4 regions of the Rahnella sp. GSA61A genome follow, and region 4 is predicted to be linked to each of the others. Evidence: predicted binding sites of a transcription regulator. Region 4 holds the regulator's gene; each other region holds the start of a gene.

The links. Region 4 encodes CRP, which controls carbon source genes, mostly activating them, when cyclic AMP is high. Its sites were predicted from a motif close to ATGTGANNNNNNTCACAT; they were not measured.
Region 1: a site for CRP is predicted at 2,296-2,313, ahead of LC431_RS16580 (YfcZ/YiiS family protein). Genes of this name have one in related genera too.
Region 2: a site for CRP is predicted at 2,084-2,101, ahead of ydfZ (putative selenium delivery protein YdfZ). Genes of this name have one in related genera too.
Region 3: a site for CRP is predicted at 2,079-2,096, ahead of LC431_RS00610 (CdaR family transcriptional regulator). Genes of this name have one in related genera too.

What each region holds. Positions count from the first base shown of each region.
Region 1 is NZ_JAHXYO010000013.1:10,143-14,360, forward strand. Features, by position in the region: gene mlaA (phospholipid-binding lipoprotein MlaA) at 1-679, shown strand, start outside; gene fadL (long-chain fatty acid transporter FadL) at 747-2,024, opposite strand; gene LC431_RS16580 (YfcZ/YiiS family protein) at 2,441-2,773, shown strand; gene fadI (acetyl-CoA C-acyltransferase FadI) at 3,093-4,218, shown strand, end outside.
Region 2 is NZ_JAHXYO010000003.1:4,763-8,980, reverse strand. Features, by position in the region: gene LC431_RS04345 (SpoVR family protein) at 1-915, opposite strand, end outside; gene LC431_RS04340 (alpha/beta fold hydrolase) at 1,170-2,000, opposite strand; gene ydfZ (putative selenium delivery protein YdfZ) at 2,241-2,459, shown strand; gene LC431_RS04330 (D-amino acid dehydrogenase) at 2,940-4,218, shown strand, end outside.
Region 3 is NZ_JAHXYO010000001.1:137,140-141,357, forward strand. Features, by position in the region: gene LC431_RS00605 (MFS transporter) at 1-589, opposite strand, end outside; gene LC431_RS00610 (CdaR family transcriptional regulator) at 816-1,976, opposite strand; gene degP (serine endoprotease DegP) at 2,214-3,665, opposite strand; gene dgt (dGTPase) at 3,873-4,218, opposite strand, start outside.
Region 4 is NZ_JAHXYO010000008.1:18,651-22,868, forward strand. Features, by position in the region: gene allS (HTH-type transcriptional activator AllS) at 1-414, shown strand, start outside; gene LC431_RS12155 (phosphoribulokinase) at 550-1,419, shown strand; gene LC431_RS12160 (OsmC family protein) at 1,423-1,830, opposite strand; gene crp (cAMP-activated global transcriptional regulator CRP) at 2,193-2,825, shown strand; gene LC431_RS12170 (YccS/YhfK family putative transporter) at 2,887-4,218, shown strand, end outside.

The sequences.
Region 1 (4,218 bases), on a different contig from region 4:
GGGACGTTCTGATCCGCTCGAAGGTTTCAACCGGGTGATGTTCGACTTCAACTATAACTATATGGATCCGTATCTTGTGCGCCCTGTCGCGGTGGCGTGGCGTGATTACGTGCCGCAACCGGCGCGTAACGGTACCAGCAACTTCCTGAGCAACCTGGATGAACCGGCCAGCATGGTTAACTCCTTGCTGAAAGGCGATCCGTACCGTGCAGCGATCCACTTTAACCGCTTCTTCCTGAACACCATTTTAGGGATGGGGGGACTGATCGACGTCGCCGGGATGGCGAACCCGAAACTGGCGCGTGAAGAGGCGCAGGGCTTTGGCAGCACGCTTGGCCATTACGGCGTGGGTTACGGCCCGTATGTGGTTCTGCCAGGTTACGGCAGCGCGACAATTCGTGATGAAGGTGGTGATCTGGTTGATGATTTGTATCCGATGCTCAGCTATCTGACATTCTGGATGTCAGCCGGTAAATGGGTACTGGAAGGGGTGGAAACCCGTGCAGAACTGCTCGATTCTGATGGCCTGATCCGTAACTCTTCTGATCCGTATCTGTTTATACGTGAGGCTTACTTCCAGCGTCATGATTTTCTGGCAAGAGGCGGTCAGCTGATGCCGCAGGAAAACCCGAACGCCGCACTGATTCAGGGCGACCTGAAAGATATCGACTCGGAATAACCGTTCCGGACACACAAAAAAAGCGCCTTCTGGCGCTTTTTTTATATCAGGCGTATCACTCAGTTCATCAGAAGCTGTAGTTAAAGTTCGCGCCGTACAGCATGGCGGTCCCTTTGGCCTGGTATTCGTAATTCGGTACACCATCAGCGACTTTCTCACTGATGTTCACCGTCTGGCCATGCATATAGGAGACACCGACGTCCACAGATGCGTCTTTATTGAAGGCGTAAGTGGTACCGGCTGAAATCCAGAAGCGATCCTGATCCGGGATAGAAATGGTGCGGTTATCTGCCGGAACCGGGCTGTCATCAAAGGCGATACCGGTACGGAACGTCCAGTTATCGTCGTAGTAGTAGGTGGTACCCAACGCGATGCGGTAAGCATCATGAAAGCCTTCATCTTTCTGGAACAGCGTCTGGCCGTTAGAACCGGTGGCTTTCAGCTCCTGGAACTGGCTCCAGCTGGTGTAAGCCAGGCTGTAGTGAATCGCCCATTTTGGTGCCACACGGTTATAACCGGACACTTCCCACATTTCTGGCAGGTTCAGGGTCAGGGAACCCGGAACAGTTTGACCGCCAGTCCCGCCTAAGGCTTTTGGAATGCCGTTGCGGTATTCGCCATCGAAGTCAATTTTGACTTCAGAACGGTAGGTGAAGCCGTAGCGGTTATTATCATCCACTTCATACAGGATACCGGCGTTCCAGCCGTAGCCCCACTCATTGCCTTTCAGCTTGGCGGCTTCCGTATCCGCAGGCAGCCGGCCACCGGTTTGAATTGGCACCAGTTCACCGGCGGTACGACGGAATTTAGCTTTCGCGTAAACGGCATCAAAGCCCAGGCCGAAGCTGAAATGCTGGTTCAAACGGTAAGCAACGCTTAAGTTAGTGTTGACGGTAGTGAGGTCAGTTTCGCCGCCGATCGGGCCTGCCGGATAATTATCGCTGAATTCTGTCGCCAGACCATAGTTTGACGTAGCTGATGCACCGACGGCCCATTGATCATTGAGCGGCATAATAAAGTGCAGGTTCGGTACCCACTGATTCGGTGCAATGTTATCCGCATCAGTGCTCTGACCTGTAACCGGCGAGTTGCCCGTCACTTTGACATCCGGGTCGATATAAATCGCGCCCGCGGAGAAGGAAGGACGATCAAACATGGTCATGGTTGCCGGGTTACGGCTCCCGGATGCCGCGGTGTCAGCGATGGCACCTTCACCCGAGAAAGAGCGACCTAAACCCGCAGCGGTATATTCATTTAACTGAAAACCTGCTGCATATACGTTGGAGGAAACAATTGCCACTGCAGCTGCCAGAGCTGATCTTTTAAACAGGTTTTTCTGGTTCATGACCAAAACCTCAATTTTATGTTTTTTATCAAACAATGTTACATGGAGTAACAATGAGCGCGGGATTGTAGGGTCCGTTATCAGTCTGACAAATCAGACCAGTGAGCGAAGTATAGGTCTGACCTGTGGTGAAGTTGCAATAATGTTTCGTTGATATTTCTTATTTGATGCAAGAAATTGGATCTGCTTAACAAAAAACAAACAATAAAAGTTCAATTAAGAAACGTTAAAGTGAGAACAATAACGCTGTAATCATCGATTACTTACATATACGTGATCTGGATCACCTGAAAGGCACATAATAAGTAAGTGCTAGTGTGTTGTCAGAGAGGTGGCGTAAAATACAGGCTGGAAATAAAACTTTATTCGCAAACAGGCCAGACGGTGGATGTTGCCGTTGGTGCCGGGGAGAAATTATGTCTGACGTAACCATGTCCTCTAAATCCACTCAACCTCTGCATTCCATCAACAAATGTGGTGCGGAAGAAACCGCAGCCTGCTGTTGTGTAGATGTGGGTACCATCATGGACAACACTGATTGCACTGCTTCTTACAGCCGCGTTTTCGAAACCGAAGCCCAGGCGAAAGAAACCCTGCAAGCCCTGACCGAACGTGCCCGCGGCGTAGAATCTGAGCCGTGCGAAATCACCAGCCGTATCGAAAAAGTGGCAGGCGGTGTTGAACTGAATATCGATTTTACTTTCAGCTGTCAGGCTGAAACGATGATCTTCCAGCTCGGGCTGCGTTAATCCCCGTCATACTTTGAGCCGCAGATGCGTTGGCTGCACTCAGTAACCCGAATCACTGACTTATGTCAGCTCATCGGGATTACTTCGATTGCCGCCTTCCTGCGACTCAAATTATTTAGGGGAAGTTGTAATACCGCTTAAATAAGCGGTATTTTTTTGTCTGCTATTTCTGCCTGCCGCCTTTCTTCTCATTCTTATTTCAGAAAAATTTGCTGTTGCTCGCACTTCATTGCCTTTCACTTTGCCAAATGTAAATACATAGTTAAAACTGAGTTATCAGGTCTGACCTCTTAGGACCCTATTTTTCTCAGGAGCTCGTATGAATAACGTTATTCCACTGGTGACGCGTGAGGGTGATCGCATTGCGATTGTCGACGGCTTGCGCACGCCGTTTGCCAAACAGGCCACCGCTTATCACGGCATTCCTGCTGTCGATCTCGGCAAAATTGTGGTCAGTGAGCTGCTGGCAAAAAGTGGGATAGACCCGAAGCACATCGACCAGCTGGTTTTCGGCCAGGTAGTCCAGATGCCGGAAGCGCCGAATATCGCCCGCGAAATTGTGCTCGGCACCGGCATGAATGTGTCGACCGATGCGTACAGCGTTTCACGTGCCTGCGCCACCAGTTTTCAGGCGGTCGCCAACGTGGCCGAAAGCATTATGAGCGGCATGGTGCAGGTCGGGATCGCAGGCGGAGCGGATTCTTCTTCAGTACTGCCGATTGGCGTCAGCAAACGTCTCGCCCGCGCCCTGGTGGATGTTAATAAAGCGCGCACTCTGTCGCAGCGCCTTTCCATTTTCAGCAAACTGAAACTGCGTGATTTATTGCCGGTGCCGCCGGCAGTAGCCGAATATTCTACCGGTCTGCGCATGGGGGATACCGCTGAGCAGATGGCGAAAAGCCACAATATCAGCCGTGCGCAGCAGGATGAGCTGGCGCACCGTTCCCATACGCTGGCTGCACAGGCGTGGGAGCAGGGTTATTTAAGCTCGCAGGTGATGGCAGCGCAGATTCCGCCTTACCGCGAAGTGCTGCAAAAAGACAACAACATCCGCCTGAATTCTGAAATCAGCCAGTACGCCAAATTACGTCCGGCGTTTGACCGCAAACACGGCACTGTTACCGCTGCCACCAGCACGCCGCTGACTGACGGTGCGGCGGCGGTATTAATGATGAGTGAATCCCGTGCGCGTGAACTGGGCCTTGAACCTCTCGGCTACCTGAAAAGTTTCGCATTTGCTGCCATCGACGTCTGGGAAGATATGCTTCTCGGGCCTGCTTATGCCACGCCGCTGGCGCTGGACCGCGCAGGGCTGACGCTGGGTGATTTGGATCTTATCGATATGCACGAAGCGTTTGCCGCGCAGACGCTGGCGAATATCAAAATGTTAGCCAGTGATGAATTCGCCCGCGAAAAACTCGGGCGCAGTCAGGCAGTTGGCGAAA
Region 2 (4,218 bases), on a different contig from region 4:
GGAGACTTTTCCTTCGTCATACAGATGATTCAGGATGGTGTAATGCCAGAATGTCGCCCAGCCTTCGTTCATGACCTGAGTTTGTTTCTGCGGATAAAAATACTGGCTGATTTTACGCACAATGCGCAAAATTTCTCTCTGCCAGGATTCCAGCAGAGGTGCATTTTTTTCCATAAAATACAACAGGTTTTCCTGCGGTTCCGGCGGGAAACGTCGCGCCTGTTCTGGTGCGTCTACACTGTCTTTGCGTGGCAGCGTTTTCCACAGAGAATTCACCTGACTTTGCAGGTATTCCTCACGGCTTTTTTGCCGCGCCAGTTCTTCCTGCAGGGAGATTTTTTGCGGACGTTTATAGCGGTCAACGCCGTAATTCATCAGCGCGTGACAGGAATCCAGCAACCGTTCAACTTCATCGACACCATAGCGTTCCTCGCATTCACTGATATAACGCTTGGCGAACAGCAGGTAATCGACGATGGAACTGGCATCGGTCCAGCTTCTGAACAGATAGTTATTTTTGAAGAAAGAGTTATGCCCGTAGCAGGCATGGGCCATCACCAGCGCCTGCATGGTGATCGTATTTTCTTCCATCAGATAAGCGATACACGGGTTGGAGTTAATGACGATTTCGTACGCCAGACCTTGTTGTCCGTGCTTATACAGCTGTTCGGTTTCGATGAATTTCTTCCCGAACGACCAGTGAGTGTAATTGATCGGCATGCCAATGCTGGAATAGGCATCCATCATTTGTTCGGAAGTGATGATCTCGATTTGATGCGGATAAGTTTCAAGCCGGTAGGACTTCGCCACCCGGTCAATCTCTTCGAGATAGGTTTGCAATAACTCAAACGTCCAGTCCGGTCCATCGCTAAGACGTTTGTCCTCAGTTTTTTGCTTTTGGGTCACTGTCGTCATAAGCCGCACCCTCATTCAGTTATGGACGCTACAGAGTGTTTGATTCACAACCTTTTCTTAAGATTTCGCACGTCCATTGATAATCGTAGCTCAATCTGAGTGTGTCGTTAGATAAACACCATGAATCCATTCCTCAACAAATCTATATCCTTAAGGCCGGAGACTGTCAATCGGCGGGCAATAAAGAGCCCAAAGCCGCGTACAGTCTGGCTTTGGGCGAACAATATCAGGAGACAGGCGCAAACAGAGGGGGATTAACTGCGGATAAATTCTAACAAATCCTGATTTATCTGATTCTTGTGTGTGCTGCACAGACCATGAGATGCGCCCGCATAAACCTTACCTTTGCCATTTGGCAACAACTTAAGCGCAGCTTCGCTGGAGGAAGCGGGTGGCACAATCTGGTCATCATCACCGTAAATCACCAGCGTCGGGATCGTCATCTTCTTCAGGTCTTCGCGCTGATCGGTTTCAGAAAACGCTTTAACACAATCATAAAGTGCTTTTATTGAACCCTGCATACCCTGGAGCCAGAAACTTTGGCGTAAACCTTCTGACACCTCAGCACCGGGGCGGTTGAAACCATAAAATGCGTCGGGCAAGTCCAGGAAAAATTGGGAACGATCTTTCGTCACACCGCCACGGATACCATCGAAAACAGAAAGAGGTAATCCTCCGGGATTGAAATCTGTTTTGATCATAATCGGTGGCACTGCACCAATTAATACCGCTTTTGCCACCCGCGAGGTGCCGTGCCTGCCAATATAACGGGCAACTTCGCCGCCGCCGGTAGAGTGCCCGACGTGTATCGCGTCTTTGAGATCCAGATAAGCCGTCAGTTCGGCCATGTCATCTCCGTACTGGTCCATATTATTGCCTTCCCATGACTGAGAAGAACGCCCGTGTCCGCGGCGGTCGTGGGCAATAACGCGATAACCATGTTCTGCCAGAAACAGCATCTGATCTTCAAAAGCATCCGACGACAGGGGCCAGCCGTGACTAAAAACCACCGGCTGTCCGCTGCCCCAATCCTTATAAAAAAGTTGTGTACCATCTTTAAGCTTCAGAAAGTTTGAGTTATTCACAATCGACTCCTTATTGCTGAAAATTGCTGAAATGAACGGTGCAAAACAGAAACCGATTGAAGTGTAGGTCAGTAATTGCGTCGTTGCGATATGAGTCACATTTTTAAAATGGCAACGTGGCGGGACAGGGTATGAAATTTAACCTGATACTTAGCAGGGTTTATATATTGAAACTTAATTTTTACGGGTATAGCATTAACCCGCTATTGTTTGTTATTGATGCTTTAGGAGGTCAAGAAAATGGTAAATACCTTTACTTATGATAGATATAGAAATCGTATCGGCCAGGGCGTTCGTGTAATGGATGCCGAAACGGGCGTTACCGGCAAAATTACCGCGTTCAGGGTGAAATCGAGTTCACCGGAAGAAATTCGCCGCGAAAGTTGTGTGCAACTGGAAGGGCAGACGGGCCTGTTTAAACCTGTCTCTCTGATGAGACTGGAAACGACGTCTGCCTGATTTTTTCTGTTACGCCGGTAAATTCCCGCAATATAAGGCCACTATGAATAGTGGCCTTAATGTTTTACGCAGCCACTTCGGCTTTGCCTCGTTTTATAAATCCCCGTTCAACCTGAACGTCAATTCTCCGCGCAGCGTGAGGGAATATCACATGCCTGTTTTTTTGTGGTGTTTTATTCCGACAATTGGCTTGTATACAAGAATAAAAACCTGCAGCAAAACTGCCCCTGATGCGTCGGGAGTCTTGTGACATCAATGCAATCAATGCTGTCATTACGCCATAAATTTCTTGCCGCATGGCCGGAATGTTGCGGAATATCGTTATTTATTTCTGGCTATTGAAATAAATGCTGTCATGAACGATAAATAAATGTGAAAGACCTCACGGTTGTGAGTGCCTGTGTTGGTGATTTTTCTTAGTCAGGTTAATTTCCTGTCATCAGAATATTATGCTTTGTTTTGTCGTGGAGTGGAGTCGATATGCGTGTGGTGATTTTAGGCAGTGGTGTGGTCGGTGTCGCCAGTGCATGGTATCTGGCTAAAGCGGGTCATCAGGTGACGGTTATTGACCGCCAGTCCGGCCCGGCAGAAGAAACCAGTGCGGGTAATGCAGGACAGATCTCACCGGGCTATGCTGCGCCGTGGGCGGCTCCGGGGGTTCCGGTCAAAGCCGTCAAATGGATGTTCCAGAAGCACGCGCCTCTGGCGATTCGCCTCGACGGAACACAGTTCCAGCTTAAATGGATGTGGCAAATGTTGCGTAACTGCAACATGGACCACTATCAGACCAACAAAAGCCGCATGGTGCGTCTGGCGGAATACAGCCGTGACTGCATGAAAGCGTTACGCGAAGATACCGGCATTCAGTACGAGGGTCGGCAGGGCGGCACGTTGCAGCTTTTCCGCACCGCGCAGCAGTTTGAAAGCGCAGCCAAAGACATTGCGGTGCTGGAAGACGCCGGTGTGCCGTATCAGTTGCTCGAATCCAGCCAGCTGGCGACTGCAGAACCGGCGCTGGCTCAGGTTGCGCACAAACTGACCGGCGGCCTGCGTTTACCCAATGATGAAACCGGCGACTGCCAGATGTTTACCCGCAAGCTGGCAGACATGGCGCGTCAGGCGGGAGTTATCTTCGAATTTAACCGCACGGTGGATAAGCTGCATATTGAAAATGGCGAAATCACTGGCGTGCAGTGTGGCAATGAGTTCGTCAGGGCGGATGCATACGTGGTGGCATTCGGATCGTATTCCACCGCGTTGCTGCGTGATCTGGTCTCTATTCCGGTTTATCCGCTGAAAGGCTATTCCCTGACGATTCCGATTACTGATCCGGCTTCTGCGCCGGTGTCTACCGTACTTGATGAAACCTATAAAATTGCTATCACCCGTTTTGATGACCGCATCCGCGTCGGCGGTATGGCGGAGATTGTCGGCTTCAACCTGAAGCTGGCGCAGGCGCGCCGCGAAACGCTGGAGATGGTGGTCAAAGATCTCTATCCGAACGGCGGCAACGTCGAACAGGCCACGTTCTGGACGGGGTTGCGTCCGATGACGCCGGATGGCACGCCGATTGTCGGGCGTACGCGCATTAAGAATTTGTATCTCAATACCGGCCACGGCACGCTGGGCTGGACGATGGCCTGCGGCTCCGGGCAGTTGCTCTCGGACATTATGTCCGGCGTGACGCCTGCGATCCCATCCGATGATCTCTCGGTTGAGCGTTACAGCCCGGATTTCATTGCCCGTCCGGCTGGCCCGC
Region 3 (4,218 bases), on a different contig from region 4:
AGATGAAACTCAGCACGATCCCCAGACCGCCCATGAAGAAGAAGACGTGTGACCAGCCCACTTCGTGCGTCAGCCAGCCCATGATCGGGGCGAAAATAACCGTGGCGAAGTACTGCGCTGAGTTAAAAATAGAGACTGCGGTGCCACGTTCCTGAGCCGGGAACCAGGCTGCGACGATACGGCTGTTGCCGGGGAAGGACGGCGCTTCGGCCAGGCCAACCAGAAAACGTAAAGCAAACAGCGATACCACAATGCCGAAGCCGCTGAAGACATCGACAAAGCCTTGCAGCAGGGTGAATAACGACCAGATGAAAATGCTGTAGAAATAAACTTTTTTCGAACCGAATTTATCGAGCAGCCAGCCACCGGGTATTTGCCCGATGACATACGCCCAGGAAAATGCCGAGAAGATATAACCCATCCCGACGGAATCCAGCCCGATATCTTTGGCCATCGCCGAACCGGCAATGGATAACGTGGCACGATCGCCGTAATTAAATGAGGTGACAATAAATAACATCACCACTATCCAGTAGCGCGCGTTAGTTCTTTTTTTGACGGCACTGGCTGCTGAAACGGTAGTTTCCATGGTGTTCTCCGGAATTAATGACAACGCCTCTAAACAGAGATAAAAGTCATTCCATTCACAGAACTGTAGGGTTCAGAGAGGAAGGAACGCAGCCAGTATATGAACAACATTCCCTTTACTCATTGGGCAATCAACCAAGCATAAATAGCCCTTTGCATTTATCCTGAGGCAAATGCCCAGCGACGTGCGAGTTGTTTCACAAAAAATGAAACGGCTGTGATGGCGGTCACAGATGGTTGTTATCTAATTGCAGGGCCACGTACAGCAATAAACGATCGTCGAAGTTCCCCAGATCCAGGCCGGTTAATTCCGAGATACGGTTGAGGCGATATTCCAGCGTATTACGATGAATATACAGTGCCTTAGACGTAGCGGTCGGCTGAACATTATGGTGGAACCACGACGTCAGTGTGCGGCGCAGTAATCCGTTGCCATCCGTCGCTTTCAGACGCGCCAGCGGACGCACCAGTTCATCGGCCTGCCAGCCGCCACGCAGGCTGTCGAGCAGCACGGGTAAGATCAGATCCTGATAGAAGTAACACCGCTGTTCCGGCATCCGCTGTTTGCCCACACTCATGGTGGTACGTGCGGTGCGATAAGAACGGGCGATGCTGCCAGGGCCGGTAAAAAAGTTGCCAAGGGAAATGCGCACGCGCAGACGACCAGTTTCGGTCATGCGCGACAGCAGATGATCAATGCGCTGGCGGTGGCCCTCCGGATCCCAGCGATCGTAGCTGTTCAGGGCCGGTTTCAGCACCACCATTTCGGTGAGGGAAACGATAGCGATCAGGTTGTCACGCTCCGGCGTGGTCAGTAAAGTTTGCAGTTGTTGCAGTTCTGCCATGGCAGAGTCCACACCGAGCTGTCCGCTGTCGACTTCCACCACCGCCGCGACACGTGGCCGGTTGAGGTCGATGCCCAGACGCTGCGCCCACTCCATCAGCGCCGGAGAGAGTTCATCCACACGAATCAGGTTAAGCACCAGTTCTTCCCGCAGACGGCTGTCCTGCGCCAGCATGTGCAGCAGACGCGCCTGTTCGAGCATCATTTCGGCGGTCATACACACCAGCTCGCCATACTGACGCAACTGGGACGGATTGCCCGTCAGGCCGATAACGCCCACGATCTGACCGTCGATACGCAACGGCAGGTTGATGCCCGGACGTACACCGTGCAAATGCCGTGCAACGCCCTCGTCGATGTCGACAATGCGCTCCTGCGAAATCGCCAGCAGTGCGCCTTCGTGCAATTCACCAAGACGCTGATCATCGCCGCTGCCGATAATCCGTCCGCGACCATCCATGACATTCACATTACTATCAATAATTTGCATTGTGCGGGCAACAATTTGTTGCGCCAGCTTTGCATCGAGATGATATGCCGACATGGAACCCCTGCCTTGCTGTTTTATCGTTGTTAAAACAGCATACTCAGGCCGCGATGCCCATACATTATGCAAATGCCCAAAGAGCGAAAGCACCTATTGAAGTTGCGGGGAATATCACATTTTTAAGCAAATGCCCAACCGGCCCGGCAAAATCCACATGATTGATGAGAGTCCCTGAAAGACAGGCAAAAAAAAGCACGCCGGAGCGTGCTTTGTGTGAGGTATAGCAGGCGGAAATTACTGCGCCAGCAGGTAAATTGAGGTATCACCACGCTGAATATCCAGCGCCAGAACGTTTGGTTTGGTGTCGAGAATTTTACGCAGCTCGCCCAGATTGGTCACTTTCTGCTGGTTCACACCCAAAATGACGTCGCCTTTTTTCAGGCCGATGCGCGCCGCCGTTGAACCCGGCTTCACTTCATCGACTTTCACACCTTTCTGATCACCTGCCGCACCGTTACTCAGTTCAGCCCCTTCGATGCCGGTATAAATGTTGCCGGATTCGATTTTCGATGTCTGAGTGCTTTGCTCAATGGTCACGTCAACGTTCATCGGTTTGCCTTCACGCAGCAGGCCGAGCGTCACTTTGGTGCCGATTGGCAGGGTGCCGATATCAGCACGGAACGAGGCGAAGCTGCTGATCGGTTTACCGTTCATGCTCAGGATCACGTCACCGGCTTTAATGCCTGCTTTCTCTGCGGCAGATTTCGGCATGACCTGACTGATGAATGCACCGCGCTGTGCGTCAACTTTCATGGCTTTCGCCAGTTCAGAGTTCAGCTCGGTCCCCATAATGCCCAGTTCGCCGCGTTTCACCTGACCGAATTCGATCATTTGTTTGGACAGGTTTTTCACCATGTTACTTGGGATCGCAAAACCGATACCGATGTTGCCGCCGTCCGGTGCCAGGATCGCCGTGTTAAGGCCAATCAGTTCACCATTCAGGTTCACCAGCGCACCACCGGAGTTACCGCGGTTGATCGCGGCATCCGTCTGGATGAAGTTTTCGTAGTTCTCAATATTCAGGCCGGAACGACCCAGTGCAGAAACGATACCGGAAGTCACGGTTTCGCCCAGACCATACGGGTTACCGATAGCCACGGTGTAATCGCCCACACGCAGTTGTTCGGAATCCGCCATCTTAATGGCCGTCAGGTTTTTCGCATTCTGTAACTGAATCACCGCGATATCAGAACGCGGGTCCTTGCCGATGACTTTGGCGTCGAACTTACGGCCATCGTTCAGCTGTACGCTGATTTTGGTTGCGTTATCAACGACGTGGTTGTTGGTGACCACATAACCTTTGTCGGCATCAATGATGACGCCGGAACCCAGCGCGCGGAAATCTTCTTTCTGTTCAGGCGCAGGCTGACCGTCAGGCCCCTGACCGCCGCCCTGACACACCGGAGAACCCTGGAACGGCGAACCGTCCTGGCACAGCGGCGAATTCTGACCAAAGAATTGCTGGAACTGCTGACCCATGCGTGGTGTTTTTACCGGCGCACTGCCTTCAACGTTGACGCTCACCACCGATGGCATCACTTTTTCAAGCATAGGTGCCAGGCTAGGAAGCTGAGTGGTGCTGGTGCTGGAAGACGCAGTTTCAGCAGCCAGTGCAGAAGAAACCGGGGCCATTGCCATACCGATGCTTAACGCTAATGCGCTGAGGAATAAACTCGATTTTTTCATTTTTCAGGATCTCTTAAAATTATTGTGGCAACCAAAATAGTCGCATTGCTTGGTAGTCGTGATACTGAGATGGTATTAATAGCGTGAAGTTCATCAGGGTCGAAATGACAATGGTAAAAAATTATTGTCAGCATTTACAAATGGCGTTTTTTCAAACAGTTCCGTAAAGAAAATTAAAGAGAGTTCAATTTGTCTTTTTAAAACAAATTACTCAGCCGCCATGAGTCTTCTGTATTCATCGTATGCATAAAGGTCAGTCATTCCGCTGATATAATCCTGAATCATTCGCGCACGGTAATAAAACTCCTGCGCGGCATGTTCCGCGACCGGTAATCCTTCCAGCGCCGCCACGGCATTGTTGTAAGCCAGACGATGTTTGGCTGAAATCTTATGCAGCAGACGGGTTTCAATCGGATATTTCCTGTGCGTATCCTCCTGAACTAGCTGGTTAAAATCGGTCAATGGCATATCCAGCAACGGGCTATAAATATCAAGTAATCCGCTGATCACCCGATAGCCTTGTAATTCCAGCTCCTCCACTTCGTGATGATTG
Region 4 (4,218 bases):
GACTGGATTTTTGTTCATGCGCCCTTTCATCCGCTGCAGCACATCACTGGCATGCTGGAAGAAGCGGTGTTGCGTCAGTACATTGCCATCAATGTGGAAGACACCTCGCGCCATCTGAACAAGCGGGTAGCCTGGTTGCTGACCGGGCAACGGCAGATCATCGTGGCAGATGTGGCGACTAAACTGGCCTGTCACCTGAAGGGAATGGGTATCGGTTTTCTGCCGCGCCATCTGTGCCAGCCATATCTCGACAGCGGCGAGCTGATCGCCCGACAAATCCGCTATCCGCGCGCCCCTTCCCCGCTCAGTCTGGCGTGGAAAAAGGAGTACACAGGCAAGGCGCTGCATGACATTGTTTCTCTGTTCCACCAGAAGGACCCGCTGATCCAACCGTTGCTGGCGGGTTTAGAATAGTGATGCCCTCTTTGGCTTCGCGAATAAATATGGTAACAATAGGCTTAATTATGCGCAGCCTTGACGCCAGAACTTCGACCACAGAAAAGACCGCGTCTCGCCTGCCTGCATCACCTTTATGGAGAACAGCGCATTATGTCAGCCAAACATCCTGTTATTGCCGTGACCGGTTCGAGCGGTGCAGGCACCACGACCACCAGCGTGGCATTTCGTAAAATATTTCAGCAGCTTGGTTTGCGTGCGGCGGAACTGGAAGGCGACAGTTTTCATCATTTCACCCGTCCTGAAATGGATGCGGCAATACGCAAGGCGCGCGATCTGGGACGTCATATCAGCTACTTCGGGCCGGAAGCCAATGACTTTGGTTTGCTGGAAAAAAGCTTTATCGAATACGGTAAAACAGGCACTGGTCGTTCACGTAAGTATCTGCATACTTATGACGAAGCCGTTCCCTACAATCAGGTGCCGGGTACCTTTACGCCGTGGCAGGCGTTGCCGGAACCGACGGATATTTTGTTTTACGAAGGGTTACACGGTGGCGTGGTGGCGGACAAAATTGACGTTGCCGCGCAGGTCGACCTGCTGGTCGGCGTAGTGCCTATCGTCAACCTCGAATGGATCCAGAAACTGGTGCGCGATACCGGCGAGCGCGGGCATTCCCGTGAAGCGGTGATGGATTCCGTCGTGCGTTCGATGGATGACTATATCAATTACATTACGCCGCAGTTTTCCCGCACACACATCAATTTCCAGCGGGTACCCACCATCGACACCTCGAACCCGTTTGCCGCCAAAGCCATTCCGTCACTGGATGAAAGCTTTGTGGTGATTCATTTTCAGGGACTGGATGACATCGATTTCCCGTATCTGCTGGCCATGCTGCAAGGGTCGTTTATCTCGCACATCAAAACACTGGTGGTGCCGGGCGGCAAAATGGGGCTGGCGATGGAGCTGATCATGGCGCCGCTGGTGCAGCGCCTGATGGAAGGCAAGAAGATCGAGTAAACTTTATTCGGCTGCAATCACTTCAAAGCTGTGGGTGATTGTGGCCGCTTTCCCCAGCATCAGAGACACAGAACAGTATTTTTCGGCAGACAGGCTGACTGCGCGTTCAACAATCTTATCGGTCAGATCCTTACCGGTGACGATAAAATGCAGATTGATGTGAGTGAACAGACGCGGCGCTTCTTCGCGGCGTTGTGAGGTCAGCTTCACTTCACAATCACGCACGTCATTACGACCTTTTTGCAAAATTGACACCACGTCGATTGCACTACACCCCCCTGCGGACATCAGTAACATTTCCATCGGGCTTGGGGCTTTATCACCCGCGTTTCCATCCATTGAAATCTGATGACCCGATGCAGACTCACCTAAAAATGTCAGTCCTTCAACCCATTTGACACGTGCATGCATGAACTATTCTCCCGGTGAATAAACTTGTCGAAATCTGCTCTCAGAGTACCCTTTCACCTAAAATCTGGCAACGTAACCCGATCGCCATCATGCTGAAGCGAGACAACAGAAGACAGCATCTCAAACCTGTGCTACAAACAAAGCCGAAACATACTTTCCAGTAAATTGCGGTGACGGTTTTTGCGGTTTAAGTACAGAACCCACGGTGATGACAGCAATAAACAGGCTGTTGCACTCCGACATCCGCTTGCAGCATTTCTGGAGAGTTATATGCTGAAAGGGCGCTTTGGATTTGAAGTGCCGTACAGGGAACTCTGAGCCCTGTGATTTTGGGCAGCGATAACAACAGAGGATAATAGCAAATGGTTCTCGGCAAGCCACAAACAGACCCGACTCTTGAATGGTTCCTGTCTCACTGTCATATACATAAGTATCCTTCTAAAAGTACGCTGATTCACCAGGGTGAAAAAGCCGAAACGCTTTACTACATCGTGAAAGGGTCAGTTGCTGTCCTGATTAAAGATGAAGAAGGCAAGGAAATGATACTGTCCTACCTTAACCAAGGTGACTTCATCGGTGAGCTGGGACTCTTCGAAGAAGGTCAGGAACGCAGTGCCTGGGTACGTGCTAAAACTGCCTGTGAAGTGGCTGAAATTTCGTATAAAAAATTCCGCCAGCTGATTCAGGTTAACCCGGATATTCTGATGCGTCTCTCCGCGCAGATGGCCAACCGTCTGCAAGTGACGTCAGAGAAAGTCGGCAACCTTGCCTTCCTTGACGTTACCGGTCGTATCGCTCAAACCTTGCTCAATCTGGCTAAACAGCCTGATGCAATGACCCATCCGGACGGGATGCAAATCAAGATTACCCGCCAGGAAATTGGCCAAATCGTCGGTTGTTCACGTGAAACAGTCGGACGCATTCTCAAAATGCTGGAAGATCAAAGCCTGATCTCCGCACACGGTAAAACGATTGTCGTTTACGGCACACGTTAATCCCTCAAAAATTGGCGCGGCAAAACACTGTCGCGCCTTTTTTATGGGCTAAGCTTTACCCATGACGCTATGGCGAAGACTGTTTTACCATCCTGAAGTGAACTACGCGCTGCGCCAGACGCTGGTGTTGTGCTTACCTGTTGGCATTTGCTGGCTGTTTGGCAATTTGCAAATGGGCCTGCTGTTTTCCCTCTGCCCGGCCTGTTGTAACATCGCCGGTCTGGATACCCCGCATAAACGCTTTTTCAAACGCCTGCTCGTCGGCGGTTCACTCTTTGCCGTGAGCAGCCTTCTGCTGCAACTGATGCTCGAAAGCTGGCATATACCGCTGCCGCTGATCATGCTGTCGCTGGCGTTACTGCTCGGCGTCACCGGTGAAATCAGCCCGCTGCATGCGCGCCTGTTGCCCGGTGCGCTGGTGGCGACTATCTTCACGCTGAGTATGGTGGGCGTGCGCCCGATGTGGCAGGCCCCGGTGTTGTTCGCCGCTGGCACAGCCTGGTACGGATTGTTTAACTGGGCGTGGTTTCGTATTTCGGAAGAACAGCCGATGCGCGAAACGCTCAGCCAGCTCTATCTGCAACTCGCGGATTATTTCGAAGCCAAGTACAGCCTGCTGACGCAACACACCGATCCCGAAACCGCGTTACCCCCACTGCTAGCCCGCCAGCAGCAGGTTATCGACCTGATTGCCCTGCTTTATCAGCAATTACACATGTTGCCCCAGCACGGACATCATCATCACCATAAGCGGCTATTTCAGCGTTTTCAGGTGGCGCTCGATTTGCAGGAGCACATTACAGTGAGCCTGCATCAGCCGGAAGAAGTGCAGAAACTGGTGGAGGAAAGCCATGCCGAAGCGGTTATCCGCCGAAATGCACAGGTGATTTCCACCCGTCTTCGGGTGATTGCCGACGATATTCTTTATCACCGTTTATCCGGGCGCTTTACGATGGCCAATGAGCTGACCGCGCTGGAGAAAATCGCCGCGCGCAACCCGGACAATCCGGTAGGTCAGTTTTGTTATTACCATTTCAGCCGCATTGCCCGTCTGTTACGCACACAGCGGCCGTTGTACAAACGTGACCTGATGAACACCCAGCCGCGTTTGCCCTTCTGGCCCGCGCTGAAAAGCTATCTTTCCTTCAAATCCGTGGCACTGCGTAATGCCGCACGTTTGGGCATTATTCTGGCGATTGGCAGCAGTCTGGGTCTGTTCTTCAATTTGCCCAAACCCTACTGGATCTTGCTGACTATCATGTTGGTCAGCCAGAACGGTTATAACGCCACGCGGGTGAGGATCCAGCACCGTGCACTCGGTACGCTGGCCGGATTGCTGATTGCCTCAGGCTTGCTCAAACTGGAACTGCCGGAAGGCACCACGCTGCTGTGC